2 regions of the Neorhizobium sp. IRS_2294 genome follow, and region 2 is predicted to be linked to the other one. Evidence: riboswitches for the same ligand, from Rfam matches in the RefSeq annotation. Region 2 holds a riboswitch; the other holds the start of a gene.
The links. A riboswitch is a leader RNA that binds a small molecule or an ion and turns the genes downstream of it on or off. The one in region 2 is predicted to bind cobalamin.
Positions count from the first base shown of each region.

Region 1 (7,363 bases), 830 kb from region 2:
TCGTCGTCTGCGCCGGCATCTGGGGCCGGCTGATTGCCGAAATGGCGGGCGAGGATCTGCCGGTCATGCCGGTCGATCATCCGCTGACCTTTTTCGGGCCCTATAACGAGTTCGAAGGCACCGGCAAGGAAATCGGCTATCCGCTTTTGCGCGACCAGGGCAATTCGGCCTATATGCGCGACACCGGCGATCCGAAGACGACCGAGGGTGGTCAGATCGAGTGGGGTTACTACGAGACCACCCATCCGCGCCTCTGTCATCCCCGCGACATTCTTGAAAAGCACGAAGCGCGGCTGTCGCCGTCGCAGCGCGATCTCGACATGGAACAGATCATCGAGCCGCTGGAAAAGGCGATCGAGCTGACGCCGATTCTTGGCGAGCTTGGCTATAACGAAGGGCATTCGTTCAACGGTCTCTTGCAGGTGTCGGCCGGCGGCGGTGCTTCCTGCGGCGAAAGCCAGAAGGTGCGCGGGCTCTGGTACTGCGTTGCCATCTGGGTCAAGGACGGCCCGGCCTATGGCAAGCTGATCGCCGACTGGATGACCGACGGTCGCACCGAGATCGACCACAACTCGATCGATTACGCGCGCTTCTATCCGCATCAGCTGACGGAAGAGTTCATCGAGGGGCGCACCTTTGAGGCGGCCCAGAAGATCTATTTCCCGGCCGTTCATCCGCGCGAACCCTATGCGACGGGCCGCGGCGCCAAGCGTTCGCCGTTCCACGACCGCGAACAGGAACTCGGCGGTTACTTCATGGAACTCGGCGGCTGGGAGCGTGCCCACGGCTACGCGGCCAACGAGCATCTGCTGGAGAAATACGGCGACCGGGTGCCGACGCGCGAAAACGAGTGGGACAGCCGCCACTTCTGGCGCGTGTCGAACGCCGAGCATCTGGCGATGAGCGAGGATTGCGGCATCGTCAACCTCTCGCATTTCCACATGGTCGATATCGAGGGGCCCGACCATGTCGAGCTCTTGGAATACTTGTGCGCGGCCAAGATCGGCGGCGACGGCAATATCGGCAAGGGCATCTACACCCACTTCCTCGACGACGAGGGCATGGTGCGGGCCGATTTCACCGTCTTCCGCCTGGCTGATCGCGGCCGTCTCGTCAACGGCGCCGATGCCGGGCCGCGGGACCTGCTCTACATGAAGCGTGTCGCGCAGGATCGTGGCCTCAACGTCACCATTACCGATGTCTCGGAAAAGTTCATCACCATCGGCATCTGGGGCCCGAACGCTCGCGAAAACCTCAAGAAGGTCGTGGCCGACCCTGAAGGTCTCGATGTCGAGAACTTCGCCTTCGCCGCGATCAAGCCGATCGAGATCGCCGGCAAGCATGTCACGGCGTTCCGCATCTCCTATGTGGGCGAGCAGGGCTGGGAACTGCATATGAAATACGAGGACGGCGTTGCCGTCTGGGATGCGCTGCGTGCCACCGGCGTGATGGCCTTCGGCGTCGAGACCTATGCCAACTCACGCCGCATGGAAAAGAGCCTGCGCCTGCAGAACGGCGATCTCCTGACCCAGTACAACCTGATCGAAGCGGATCTTGCCCGTCCAAAGGTCAAGGAAGCCGATTTTTGCGGCAAGGCGAAGCATCTCGAATACAAGGCCCGCGACCATCAGCCGGCGATGCTCTGCACGCTCGTGATGACCGACAATGTCGATGCGTCCGGTGTCGCCCGCTATCCGGTCGGCTCGCTGCCGGTCATGGATCCGGACACGGGCGAGGTTCTGATCGATGAACTCGGACGGCGTTCCTATACGACGTCGATCGCCTACGGCCCGACGATCGGCAAGAATATCGCGCTCGCCTATCTGCCCTGGTCGCATTGCCAGGTCGGCCGGAAACTGACGGTGGATTATTTCAACGAGGCCTTCCCGGTGGAAGTCGCAGCGGTCGGTTACAAGCCGCTCTACGACCCTGAAAATCTCAAGCCGAGAAGCTGACCGGCTTCGGGTCTGACAAACAAAAAACGCTCCGCGGATGTCCACGGAGCGTTTTTTTATTGGCTGAGACTGATCTTAGTACTGCGCAGTCGGGGACGAAGAGCCCTGCTGGTTGCCGTTGAGGCCGGTTGCGACGACCGACACGCGGAACTTGCCGTCGAGGTTCTTGTCGAAGATCGCGCCGACGACGATGTCGGCCTCGGCTTCGACTTCGTCACGGATGCGGCTCGCAGCTTCATCGACTTCGAACAGTGTCATGTCGGTACCGCCTGAGATCGAGATGAGCACGCCCTTGGCGCCCTTCATCGAGATGTCGTCGAGCAGCGGATTGGCGATGGCGGCTTCGGCGGCGATCAGCGCGCGGCCATCGCCGGAAGCTTCGCCGGTTCCCATCATCGCACGACCCATGCCCTTCATCACCGATTTCACGTCGGCGAAGTCGAGGTTGATCAGGCCTTCCTTGACAATCAGGTCGGTGATGCAGCTGACGCCGGAAAACAGCACGCGGTCCGCGATCATGAACGCGTCGGCAAAGCTGGTCTTGGCGTCGGCAATGCGAAACAGGTTCTGGTTCGGAATGACGATGACCGTATCGGCGGCTTCACGCAGGGCTTCGATACCCTCGTTGGCCGTCTTCATGCGGCGGTGTCCTTCGAACGAGAAGGGTTTTGTGACAACCGCGACCGTCAGGATGCCGGCAGAGCGTGCTGCGCGTGCAATCGCGGGGGCCGCACCCGTTCCGGTGCCGCCGCCCATGCCGGCGGTGACGAAACACATGTGCGAGCCGGCGAGATGATCCATGATCTCGTCGATCGATTCTTCAGCCGCCGCGCGGCCGATATCCGGCAGCGATCCCGCACCGAGACCTTCGGTCACCTGCGCACCCAGCTGAATGCGGCGCGACGCCTTGGATGTCGCCAGAACCTGGGCATCCGTATTGGCGGCGATGAATTCCACGCCGTGGAGATTTTCCGTGATCATGTTGTTGATCGCGTTACCGCCACCGCCTCCGACACCGATCACGGTTATCTGCGGTTTCAATTCGGTCAAGCCGCTCTTAATATCCGTCATCTTCGTCTCCTTCAGCTCCTTCCGGTCGTCCCATACCAGAAGGACGGCGAATCGCCCCGCAGGCTATCTGTCCGCAAGGTCATAGACCAGAGCGCTGTCAGGCCAAAGAGGCAGGAGTAGGGTGAGGGCGATGTCATCGCGATTTAATGTACAGCATCCCTGAATTGAGCGCCTCACAAAGGTCGCGACCAATCCAAAATAGACCGTTGCGTAAATTGGTATGTTATACTATTACACTCTGCAACGGCAGAGATCGCGCGGGGATCGCTCTGGACAAGCACCGGCGTGTTCCCTATCAGTTGGGGCGCTACGGTTCTGCAATCGCAGATGAAAAGGGAATGCGGTGAGGCTTTCGGGCCAAGTCCGCGACTGCCCTCGCAACTGTAAGCGGCGAGCCAGCCATCGATACCACTGATCATCCGATCGGGAAGGCGATGGAAGGCGTTCGAGCCGCAAGTCAGGAGACCTGCCGTGGCATGGACAACCAACACCGGACGAGGGGTTCCGGCAGGGAGATGATTATGTCGCAAGCAATGCGCTCGTGCGCCATGTCGACGTCGAGCCGCGATGCGGCTTCAGGTCGTCCTGCCCTTTTTTCCGATCATTAAAGGACAGGACATGAAATCAGGGCTTATCGCCGCCTTAGTTGCGGCACTTCCCACATTGGCGTTTGCAGCACCGACCAGCTACCCGCTGACGATCGAGAATTGCGGTCGCCCCGTCACGTTCGACAAGGCGCCCGAGAAGATCGTCTCGATCGGGCAGGGCATGACCGAAGTGCTTTATTCGCTCGGGTTGGCCGAGAAGGTGGCGGGCACTGCCGTCTGGGTCGGGCCGGTGCTTACGCCCTATGCCGGGGTGGACGCGAAGATAAAACGGCTTGCCGACAACGACCCGAGCTTTGAATCGGTCGTCAGTCTCGAACCGGATCTGGTCGCTGCCGAGTTCGAGTGGCATGTTGGGCCTATGGGATCGGTCGGCAAGCGCGAGCAGTTTTCCGATCTCGGCATCAACACCTATGTCTCGCCCGCCGATTGCGTCGCGAAGACCAATGCCGATGGCGGTGACGGCGTTCGCAACGAACTGTTCAAGATGGACCTGATCTACCGCGAGATTTCAGAGCTCTCGAAGATCTTCGATGTCGAGGACAAGGGCACCGCTCTGATCGCAGACCTGAAACAGCGCGAAGCCGCAGCCGTCGCATCGATCAAGGGCGCGGAGATCAAGAACCTGCCGATCGTCTTCTGGTATTCCAGCAAGGAAACCAAGGGCGATGCCTTTATAGCCGGCAAGAACAGCGCACCGGCTTATATCCTTGAGACGATCGGCGCCCGCAATGTGGTGACGACGGAAGAAGAATGGCCGCTGGTCGGCTGGGAAACGATCGCTGAGGCCAACCCCTCCGTCATCGTCGTCGCAACGATGGACCGTCGCCGCTATGCCGCCGACGATCCGGCCGTGAAGATCAAATTTCTGGAGACCGATCCCGTCGTCAGCCAGCTGGACGCGGTCAAGAACAGACGTTTCGTGCTGATGGATGCCCAGTCGATGAACCCGACGATCCGCACGATCGAGGGCATCGAGACGCTCGCCCGGGGCATCCAGTCCTTTGGCCTCGCGAATTAAGGTGCGGCAGGTGATCACGCATTCCGCTCGTTCCGCCTTCGTCGATATGGCGGGTGCGCTCGACCAGTTCAGGCATCTCCCGTGAGGCGATCCCGTATCGGACGCTGGGCGCTGGGTGCCGCGGGCGTGTTCCTGGTGCTCTCAGCGCTTCTCGTCGCCATCGTTGCCGGGGTGGCGATCGGTGAGATGACCATTCCCATGGAGACGACGATTGCGGCGGTGACGAACCGGCTCGGCTTTACGGCCGTGGCCTTGCCGCGCATCCAGGAAGCGGTGATCTGGGATTATCGCCTGTCGCGGTCGCTGGTCGCGGCATTCTGCGGCGCCGGACTGGCGCTGTCGGGGGCGATCCTGCAGTCGCTCCTGCGGAACTCGCTTGCCGAACCCTATGTTCTCGGCATTTCGGCCGGAGCCTCGACGGGTGCTGTCAGCGTCATGCTGCTTGGGTTTGGGGCGGGCGCAATCTCGCTTTCCGCCGGAGCTTTTGCCGGCGCGCTGATCGCCTTTATCTTCGTGGTGATGCTGTCGAGCGGACGCCAGACGGCGGACCGGACAATTCTTGCGGGCGTTGCCGCCTCGCAATTGTTCAATGCGCTCACCTCCTACATTGTCTCGACGTCTGCCAATGCCGAACAGGCGCGCAGCGTGATGTTCTGGCTGCTCGGCAGCCTTGCCGGCGTCCGCTGGCCGGAGGTGACGCTCGCCGCATCGGTCGTGACGGTCGGGCTCATCGTCTGCATCTGGCATGCGCGGGCGCTCGATGCGTTTACCTTCGGCGAGGATGCGGCGCGTTCGCTCGGCATCGCGGTCCGGCGGGTCCGCGTGGTGCTGCTGCTTGTCACGGCGCTGATGACGGCGACGATCGTCAGCATGGTGGGTGCGATCGGCTTTGTCGGTCTCGTCATTCCGCATGCGGCACGGTTTATCGTCGGTCCCGGCCACATCCGGCTTCTGCCTGCCTGTGCGCTGATTGGAGCGCTTTTCATGGTGCTCGCCGATATCGTGTCGCGCATCGTCATCGCACCGCAGATCCTGCCGATCGGGGTGGTGACGGCGCTGGTCGGCGTTCCCTTCTTCTGCGTCATTCTCTACCGGGCGAGGAGGGTCGCATGACAACCGATACCGTCTCCGCCCCGGTCTTGGCCGCCAGTGCGGTCCGCTGGCTCGCCGGGCGCAAGGTGATCGTCGATGGCGTCACGGTTTCGGTCGATGAGGGCCGGACGCTCGGGTTGATCGGACCCAATGGTTCCGGCAAGTCGTCGCTGATCCGTCTGCTCGCCGGTCTGAGGCCACCCGCCGCCGGCAATGTCACGCTGGATGGCAAGCCGATGAGCGGTTTCGGACGGCGCGAGCTCGCGCGCCGGGTTTCGGTGGTCGAACAGCATTCCGCAACCGAGGCGAATGTCACGGTTATCGACGTGGTCCGGCTTGGACGCACGCCATACCGGTCGGCGCTGTCGCCATGGACGCAAGAGGACGACCGGATCGTGACCGAAGCCTTGGTGCGCGTCGGGCTGGATGATCGCCGCGAGCAGTTCTGGCATACGCTGTCGGGGGGAGAGCGTCAGCGCGTGCAGCTGGCCCGAGCGCTGGCGCAATCGCCGTCGGTGCTGATCCTCGATGAACCCACCAACCATCTCGACATCCAGCACCAGATCGACATCCTCCGGCTGGTCTCGGAGCTGCCGCTGACGACGGTCGTCGCGATCCACGATCTCAACCTCGCCGCCCGGTTCTGCGATGTGATCGCCGTGCTTTCGGCGGGACGGCTGGTCGCCTGCGGTTCGCCGGTCGAAATTCTGACCGAGAAGATGATCGCCGACGTGTTCGGCGTTGAAGCCCATGTTTCGACCTCGCCGCATCACGGCCGGCTGCATATCCAGTTCCTGATGTGAACCGGTCTAGGCGGCGGCGATCTGTAGCAGGTTGCGCAGCAGCATCGCACGGGTGAGCGCGCCGACCGAACCCTGCGGCGGCGTTACCCAGCCTGCGACCTCAGCGACATCGGCTGCCACGTCCGAGACCATCGATCCATCTGCGCCGTAGCTGATGCCGACGCCGACGACGGCGGCACCGGGCTTGACCATGTCTGCAGTGACGAAACCGGGCTGGCCGAGGGCGGCGATGACGATGTCGGCGCGCCTGATGTCCTCGGCGATATCCCGAGAGCCGCTATGTAGAAGCGTCACCGTCGCATCGATTCCCTTGGCCGACAAAAGCACGGTAAGCGGTCGCCCGACGAGCTGGCCGCGGCCGATGATGGCGACCCCCCGGCCGGCGAGCGGAACGGCATTGTCCTGCAAAAGCGCAAGGATCGCGGCCGGGGTGCAGGGCAGGAGGCCCGGCTTTCCCGCCAGGAGCAACCCGAGATTTTGCGGATGCAGGCCATCGATATCCTTGGCCGGCGACACGGCGGTCATCACCTTCGTCTCGTCGATGTCAGGCGGCAGCGGCAGTTGCACCATCTGCCCGTGAATGGCGGGGTCGGCATTGACGGCGGCAATCCGTTCGAGCAGGGCTTCGGTGGTCGTATCCGAGGGCAGGCGCAGGTCGATGGCCTCGATACCGACCTCGACGCAGTCTGCATGTTTTCGGCCGATATAGGTGGCGCTGGCCGGATCGTCTCCCACCAGCACCGTCACCATCTTCGGCGCAATGCCGCGCGCGCGGAGACCGGCAACCTGCGCTGCCATCTCGCGCCTCAGCCGGGC
Region 1 covers NZ_CP191439.1:2,609,793-2,617,155, reverse strand. Annotated here, with positions in the region: gene ACQY1K_RS12650 (GcvT family protein) at 1-1,955, shown strand, start outside; gene ftsZ (cell division protein FtsZ) at 2,031-3,026, opposite strand; cobalamin riboswitch at 3,320-3,514, shown strand; gene ACQY1K_RS12640 (ABC transporter substrate-binding protein) at 3,645-4,652, shown strand; gene ACQY1K_RS12635 (FecCD family ABC transporter permease) at 4,734-5,765, shown strand; gene ACQY1K_RS12630 (ABC transporter ATP-binding protein) at 5,762-6,547, shown strand; gene ACQY1K_RS12625 (bifunctional 5,10-methylenetetrahydrofolate dehydrogenase/5,10-methenyltetrahydrofolate cyclohydrolase) at 6,554-7,363, opposite strand, start outside.
Region 1: another riboswitch for cobalamin. It lies ahead of ACQY1K_RS12640 (ABC transporter substrate-binding protein); the one in region 2 lies ahead of ACQY1K_RS16555 (CbtB domain-containing protein).

Region 2 (7,363 bases):
CGGGCGCGGATCGGCGATGTTGGTTGCGTCCTCACCGGCAAGCGGCGGCACTTCGACGGCAAGGCCGTCGCGCAGCGGCAGATCCATGGCCCGCACCTCGGCCTCGAGCTGCGGCGCAGAGGCTTCGCTGAGGCCCCGGATCTGGAGGTTGCCGCGTGCGGAAATGTCGATCATGCCGTTGCCGTGACGCATTGCCAGACGGCAGAGATCTGCCAGTTGCCCCGGCGCAATTGCATCGGTCAGCGGCACACGCGCAAGCAGGCCGTCGCCCGTCATCATCGGCGCAGACAGGGCAGGGCAGGCGCCGCGTCTCATGTCCGGTTCGGCTGGGTCGCGTGCGAGTGCTGTCATGCGACCAGCCTTTCGCAGTCGTCTGCCAGCATTTCCAACTCGGCATCCACCGCGTTGCGGCGCGGATGCCAGAGACCGCGATCGAGCGCCGCGCGGAACCGCAGGCCCATGTAGCGGGCGCCTTCGGGGTTCTGGGACAGCAGGAAGTCGCGCACTTTCTCGTCACCCAGATAGGCGTCATAGGTCGCGTCGATCAGCGATTGCGGAACGGCGTGGGTGGTCTCGGCAAAGCCGATCAGCCGGTCGACGGTTTCGACCAGTTCGGCCGCACCGCGGGGTCCGTGGCGCATCTGGCCGGCGATGAAGCGCGGGTTGACGGCACGGGCGCGCACGACGCGGGTCAGGGCCTCGGAAATGGAGCGGGCTTTCGGCTTCTGCGGATCGGTCGTGTCGAGCGCGATCACATCTGCCTTGCCGCCGAGCGCCGCGACGGCCGCCGAAAAGCCGCCGATGAAGGCAACGTCGGCGGAGCCGTCGAGAAGATCGCGGCCGGGATCATCGCCGGTATGGACAAGCAGGTCGGCCGTACCGATTCGCTCGGCAAACCCGCCGGGAACGTGAATGCCATCGCCATCGGCACCGCCGAACGCGTGGCTGGTGGCATCGAGATAGAGACGGCCGAGTTCCTCGCGTTCGCCCCAGCTGCCATCGGCAAGCTTTTCCTCGATGCCGGAACCGTAGGTGCCGGGCGCCGAGCCGAAGATGCGCGGGGGCACATGGCCGAGCGTCTGTGCGTCTTCTGCCAGCGGATTGTCGCCCGGGGCTTCCTCGCGCGCGGCAATCGCCCGCATGGCGGCATCGAGAAGCGCGATCAGTGCCGGAAACATGTCGCGGAACAGGCCTGAAATCCGAAGGCTGACGTCGATGCGCGGGCGTCCAAGCGTTGCCGGCGCCAGAACCTCGATGCCGGTGACGCGGCCGGTCGCGGCGTCTTGGACGGGTCTGGCACCCATCAGCGCCAGAACCTGCGCCACTTCCTCGCCGCCGCTTCGCAGCGAAGCGCTGCCCCAGAGATCGAAGACGAGGCTTTTCGGCCAGTCGCCATGGTCCTGCAGGTATCGGCGCAAAATCTCGTCGGCGGCGCGCTTGCCCAGTTCGAACGCGGTCGGGGTCGGCAGGGTGCGCGGATCGCTGGCGTAGAGATTGCGGCCGGTCGGCATCACGTCGCGGCGGCCCCGTGCCGGGGCTCCCGACGGTCCGGGGCGAATATGCCGGCCATCGAGAGCATCGAGCAGCGCCTGCATTTCGGTTCTGGCACTGGCGATCCGCAGCGGATCGTCGTCACCGTCGGCGATTTCGCCGAACACGTGCTGGCCGTCCTTGATGGCGAAGTCCTTGAGATCGCAGAGAAACGCGTCGATGCGGCTGAGCGCCGTGTCGGGGTCGTCATCCCCGGTTATGTCGGCTTCGGATGCCAGTCCACAGTCGCTCGCGGTCTCGACGATCAGTTTCGCCAGCCGGTCGCGGCGGCGCCTGTCCAACCCGTCCGCCTGCGCATATTCGTCGACCAGCAGCTCGAGTTTCGTGTGCTCGTCCGAAAGGCCTGCGCCTGTCAGAACCGGCGGCAGGTGGCCGATGGTAACTGCGGAAATGCGCCGCTTGGCAACCGCCGCCTCGCCGGGATTGGACACGATAAACGGATAGATGACCGGCAGGCCGCCGGTCACGAGCTCCGGAAAGCAGTCTTTCGACAGCGCCACGGTCTTTCCCGGCAGCCATTCCAGCGTGCCATGGGCGCCGACATGAACGATCGCATGGGCACCCACGGCATCACGCATCCACTGACCGAAGGCGTTGAGGGCGTGCCGCGGCGGCAGGTCGGGGCTGTGATAGTCAGTGCGCCGGTCGGCATCGCGGCCACGGTCCGGGGCAAGCGCCACCGTGACGTTGCCGAATTGCGCGGCGCGGAAACGGTAGGCGCCGTCTTCCAGATCCGCATCCATCGCCGGTTCGCCCCAGGCTGCTTCGATTCCGGCTTCGGGGCTGTAGGTGGCAAGCGGATATTGCGCTGTCCTGGCGGCAAGGAGATCCAGAAGCGCGCGCGGGGTTTGCGGAATATCGGAAATCGAATAGCCGGCTGTCGATAGCGTTCTGAGGATAGTCAGAACGCTTTGCGGCACATCGAGGCCAACGGCATAACCGGTGCGGCCCGGCGCACTCGGATAATCCGGCATCAGGATGACCAGTTTCCGCTCGGCGCGGGAAACGGTCTTCATGGCCAGGAAGGCGGCGATCCGGTCTGCGACGTGTTCGATCCGGTCCGGTTCTGGCTGGTTGACGAGATCGGCCGTCTTGTCGCCGGCCTTGAACGAGATCGCGCCGGCAAGGATACGGCCATCCAGTTCCGGCAGCACGACATGCATGGCAAGGTCGGAAGGGTTGAGGCCGCGGCGGCCTTCCGCCCATCCGTCGCGTCGTGTCGTTGCGGTGACCAGCTGGAATACGGGAATCCCTGAGCGGTCGAAAATCGTGTCGCCGTTGTCGTAAGTCGCACTTGCAAAGGCGGTCGTGGTGAGAATGGCGGCCGGATCGAGCTCTGCGATCGCCTGTTCGACAAAGCCGATGGTTTCTGTATCCTTCAAGCCGCCGACGAACATCGGCATCGGTGCGAAGCCGCGGGCAGCCAGTGCCTCATACATCGCGTTGATCGGTGCCGCATCATTGGCAAGCAACGTGGAGCGATAGAACAGGATCGGCAGCCGCTGCGCATCGGGCGGGAAACCAGCAGTAAGCTCATCGGCGGTCGAGATGCCGTGGCCGGGCTTGTAGAAGCCCCGCTTCGGCATCGGCGTCGCGGTCTGCAAGCTTTGCGTATCGCCGCTTGCCAGCGCATCCAGCCGGCGCGCCAGAAGCTGCATATTGTCCGGCCCGCCTTCGCGGAAGAAGGCGAGAACGTCCATCAGCGTCGCATCGGGCACGGTGGAGGCAGCGGCCAGGCGGTCGTCGCTGATGCTGCATTCGCCCGGCAGCATCGCGAGCGGGATCTTCTTGCGCTTCGCCAGCCGCGACAGCTGATCGGCGCCGTAGGCCCAGCGATCATAGCCGCCGAGAATGCGTACGAGGATAAAGCGCGCATGGGCTGCGGTCTTTTCGAGCCACAGGTCGACGGACATCGGATGGCGCAGGTCGGAGATATTGGTGAGGCAGAGGCTCGCCTTGCCATCGCTCCAACCCGCTGCAATGCCGTTCAGGTCGCTGCCGGAAAAAGACAGCACCACCACATCTGCCGGCGACTGGTTGAGGTCGACCGGCTCGATCAGGTCGTCGAGCGACGACGAGGTGGTGGCGAGAATATGCATCCTTTTCCTTCTAAAACCCTCTTACGCCGCCAGCATCTTTTCGATCGCCGCACGGTCCATGCCCTTTTCGCCGATCACGACGAGGCGGCTCTGTCGGGTCTCGCCTGCACCCCAGGCGCGGTCGAAATAATGGTTCACGCGCGAACCGACCGCCTGCACCTGAAGGCGCATCGGCTTGTTCGCAACGTCGACAAAACCCTTGATGCGCAACACGTTTTCCGCCTCCGCTGTGGCCGAAATGCGGGCAGCGAGTTCGTCCGCATCGGCAACGGCTGGAATATCGATGACGAAACTGTCGAAATCGTCGTGATCGTGGTCAAGCTCGTCGTCATGATGGGTCTTGCGGTTTTCGATATCATCCTCGACGGCAAGGCCGAGACCGATCAGTACGCTCGGATCAACGGCGCCGTTTGCGGCGGGCACGATCTTGACGGCCCGCGGCAGATGCGCCTGGACGCGGCCCTTGGCGGCGGCAAGCGACGCCTGGTCGAGAAGGTCGGTCTTGGTCAGCACGATCATGTCGGCGCAGGCGATCTGGTCCTCGAACACTTCCTCGACCGGGTCGTCGTGGTCGATCGAGCTATCCTGGCTGCGCTGCGCTTCCAGTGCCTCGTGATCGTCGGCAACGCGGCCTTGGGCGAGCGCCAGACCATCCACCACGGCAATGACGGCATCGACGGTGACGCGGGCCTTCACATCCGGCCACTGGAAGGCCTGGACGAGAGGCTTCGGCAGGGCAAGGCCGGAGGTTTCGATGAGGATGTGGTCCACGCGCGGTTCGCGGGCCAGGATCTGGTCGATCGCCGGAACGAAATCATCGGCGACGGTGCAGCAGATGCAGCCGTTGGCAAGTTCGATGATGTTGTCATCAGGGCAGCTTTCGATGCCGCAGCTCTTCAACACGTCGCCATCGATGCCGACATCGCCGAACTCGTTGACGATGATCGCGAGCTGCTTGCCCTTGAGGTTTTCGATCAGGTGACGGATCAGCGTCGTCTTGCCGGCACCGAGAAACCCGGTGATCACGGTGCAGGGAACGCGGTCGAATGAAACGCTCATGAAGGCAGGTCCTCGTGGTGCTGGAATGGTGGAATGCGGGCCGTCATGCCCTTGCCGCGAAGGCACATGGGGCGGCCGCGAAGGGGAAGTAAACCGCGCTCGTCGTCAGCCAGCATCATCGCGCCGACCAAGATGTCCTCGACCGTGTCGAGCGACAGATGACCAAAGACATAGGACCAGCCGGAGCGATGGTTGAAGGCAGCACTTGGGCCTTTTTCGCAGTTGGCAAGGCAGGTGACGGGTTTGACGGAAAGCGGCTTGCCGGCGGCAGCCTCGCGAAGGGCGTCCATCAGGACGATGCCCGGGCGCGCTTCGCTGTCGGATGCCTCGCGACAATTGGTGCAGACGAAAATCGTCACATCCGGCTCGCCGGCAAGGCCGTCTGCGGCCGCGTCGCGCTCGTCTTTTCGTTCGTCAATCACCATCGTGTCGCACTACCGCCCAAGTCAATAACATCGGGGTGCACGACAGGAAGGCAAGCCTATCCTGCAGAGTGAAAGAAGCTTTTCCGGAGCACCCCGCCCGGAAAGGCACGTTTTCGAACGGCAGGTCTCCTGGCTCGCGGGTCGTCACCATCCGCCTGCCTTCCCGGATTTCTCCAGTGGCCATAGTGGCAGGATGGCTCGCCGCTTACAGTTGCGGGGGCAGCCGCGGCATTGAACCATGGAATCTTAAAGACGATCCCGGGTTCGCACCGCATTCTCTCTTAGCCCCTACCGTTGCCGGCAAGGGACCGTATCGCAGTCACCTAAGCCTTGTCGCAGGGCAGTGTCAATGTTGCAAAGCCGATTGCCCGTCTGGGGAAACCGTCTATAGTGATCACGTCTTTGGTGCCCGAGAGGGCTCATCGAAGGGAATGCGGTGCGACGATATCTTGACGTCAAACCCGCGGCTGCCCCCGCAACTGTAAGCGGAAAGTCTCTGCTCAACATGCCACTGGAGACATCCGGGAAGGCGGGTCAGAGGCGTTCGATCCGCGAGCCAGGAGACCTGCCGGAGACGATAGGCACAGTGAAAGCCCTCGGGTGGAGGGCAGAAAGACGACGTCCATGGTTACGAACTCTGCTGCCGGTGCAGCCAGCGTTTCCGCATCGAAAATCATTCCTCTTGGCATGACAGCCATACTCGGCCTGTTCATCGTCGGCTTTGTCGGCTTTTCGCATATCGAGGCTGTGCACAATGCGGCTCACGATACGCGCCACTCGCTGGCCTTTCCCTGCCACTAAGAGGAATTCCTTAAATGTCGCTGTTTCGAAACATCGTCCTCACGGCGGTGATCGCAGGGCTTTTGTCCGGGCTCCTGATGACCGTGATGCAAAGCTTTTCCGTCGTGCCGCTTATTCTCGCAGCGGAGACCTATGAACACGCCGGCGGCAACGGCGCTGGACATAGCCATGGCACAGCTCCGGATACGGCCGCAGGCACTGCAGCACCGGCTTCCGCTGCGCACGATCACGCCGAAGAGGCATGGGCGCCGGCCGACGGGCTCGAGCGCTTTGCCTACACTGCAGCGGCCAATGCTCTGTCGGCAATCGGTTTTGCGCTGGTTGCCATCGCCATCGCCGAAGCACTCGGCGGGTTTGGCGGGTGGCGCGGCGGGTTGATGTTCGGCATTGCCGGGTTCCTCACCGTCAGTCTTGCACCCGGCCTCGGTCTGCCGCCGGAACTTCCGGGCATGCCCGTCGCTGAGCTCGGCCCGCGCCAGATCTGGTGGATTGCGACAGCCGTCTGCACTGCCCTGGCCCTTGGCCTGCTTGCCTATACCCGTTCCGCCCTTCTTGCGGCTTTGGCGGTCGTCCTGCTCGTTGCTCCGCACATCATCGGCGCACCGCTGCCGCCGAGCCATGACACCGCGGTGCCGATGGACCTGCATGCGCGGTTCGTCAATGCCGTCTACGCAACGAACCTCGTCTTCTGGGCCGTTCTCGGCGCGCTTTCCGGCGTCCTCCGCGAGCGTTTTCGTGCTGGTGAGGAAATTTCGACCACGTCCAAGGAGCTTGCAGTCCGTTGAAGGAAATCGATCAGACCACCGAGCAGCGCCACCGCGCCAAGATGGAGAACCGCAAGGCGGTTCAGGATGCCGAAGTCGCGGAAAAGACCGTCGAGAAGGGTCTCCTCATGGTTCATACCGGCTCCGGCAAGGGCAAATCGACGGCGGCCTTCGGGCTGGCTTTGCGCACGCTTGGCCACAACCGCCGTGTCGGCATCGTGCAGTTCATCAAGGGCGCATGGTCGACCGGCGAGCAGCCGGCGCTTGCGGTGTTCGGCGACCGCGTCGCCTGGCACACGATGGGCGAGGGCTTTACCTGGGAAACCCAGGATCTCAAACGCGACATCGCCGCTGCCGAGAAGGCCTGGGGCATGGCACTCGAACTAATGGCCGACGAAACGATCGGCCTCGTCATTCTCGACGAACTCAATATCGCCCTGCGCTACGATTATCTCGATCTCGACACGGTCGTCGCCCAGTTACAGGCGCGCCGGGCGGATCTGCACGTGGTCGTCACCGGCCGGAACGCCAAGCCGGCGCTGATCGAGGCGGCGGATCTGGTGACCGAGATGACGCTGGTCAAGCATCACTTCAAGGCCGGCGTCAAAGCCCAGGCCGGCATCGAGTTCTGACGGGTGGTGGCTCGCGCTCTCATGTTTCAGGG
Region 2 covers NZ_CP191439.1:3,435,735-3,443,097, reverse strand. Annotated here, with positions in the region: gene cobG (precorrin-3B synthase) at 1-351, opposite strand, end outside; gene cobN (cobaltochelatase subunit CobN) at 348-3,650, opposite strand; gene cobW (cobalamin biosynthesis protein CobW) at 3,672-4,709, opposite strand; gene ACQY1K_RS16560 (DUF1636 family protein) at 4,706-5,134, opposite strand; cobalamin riboswitch at 5,237-5,463, opposite strand; cobalamin riboswitch at 5,521-5,721, shown strand; gene ACQY1K_RS16555 (CbtB domain-containing protein) at 5,759-5,935, shown strand; gene ACQY1K_RS16550 (CbtA family protein) at 5,950-6,720, shown strand; gene cobO (cob(I)yrinic acid a,c-diamide adenosyltransferase) at 6,717-7,331, shown strand; gene ACQY1K_RS16540 (cobyric acid synthase) at 7,335-7,363, shown strand, end outside.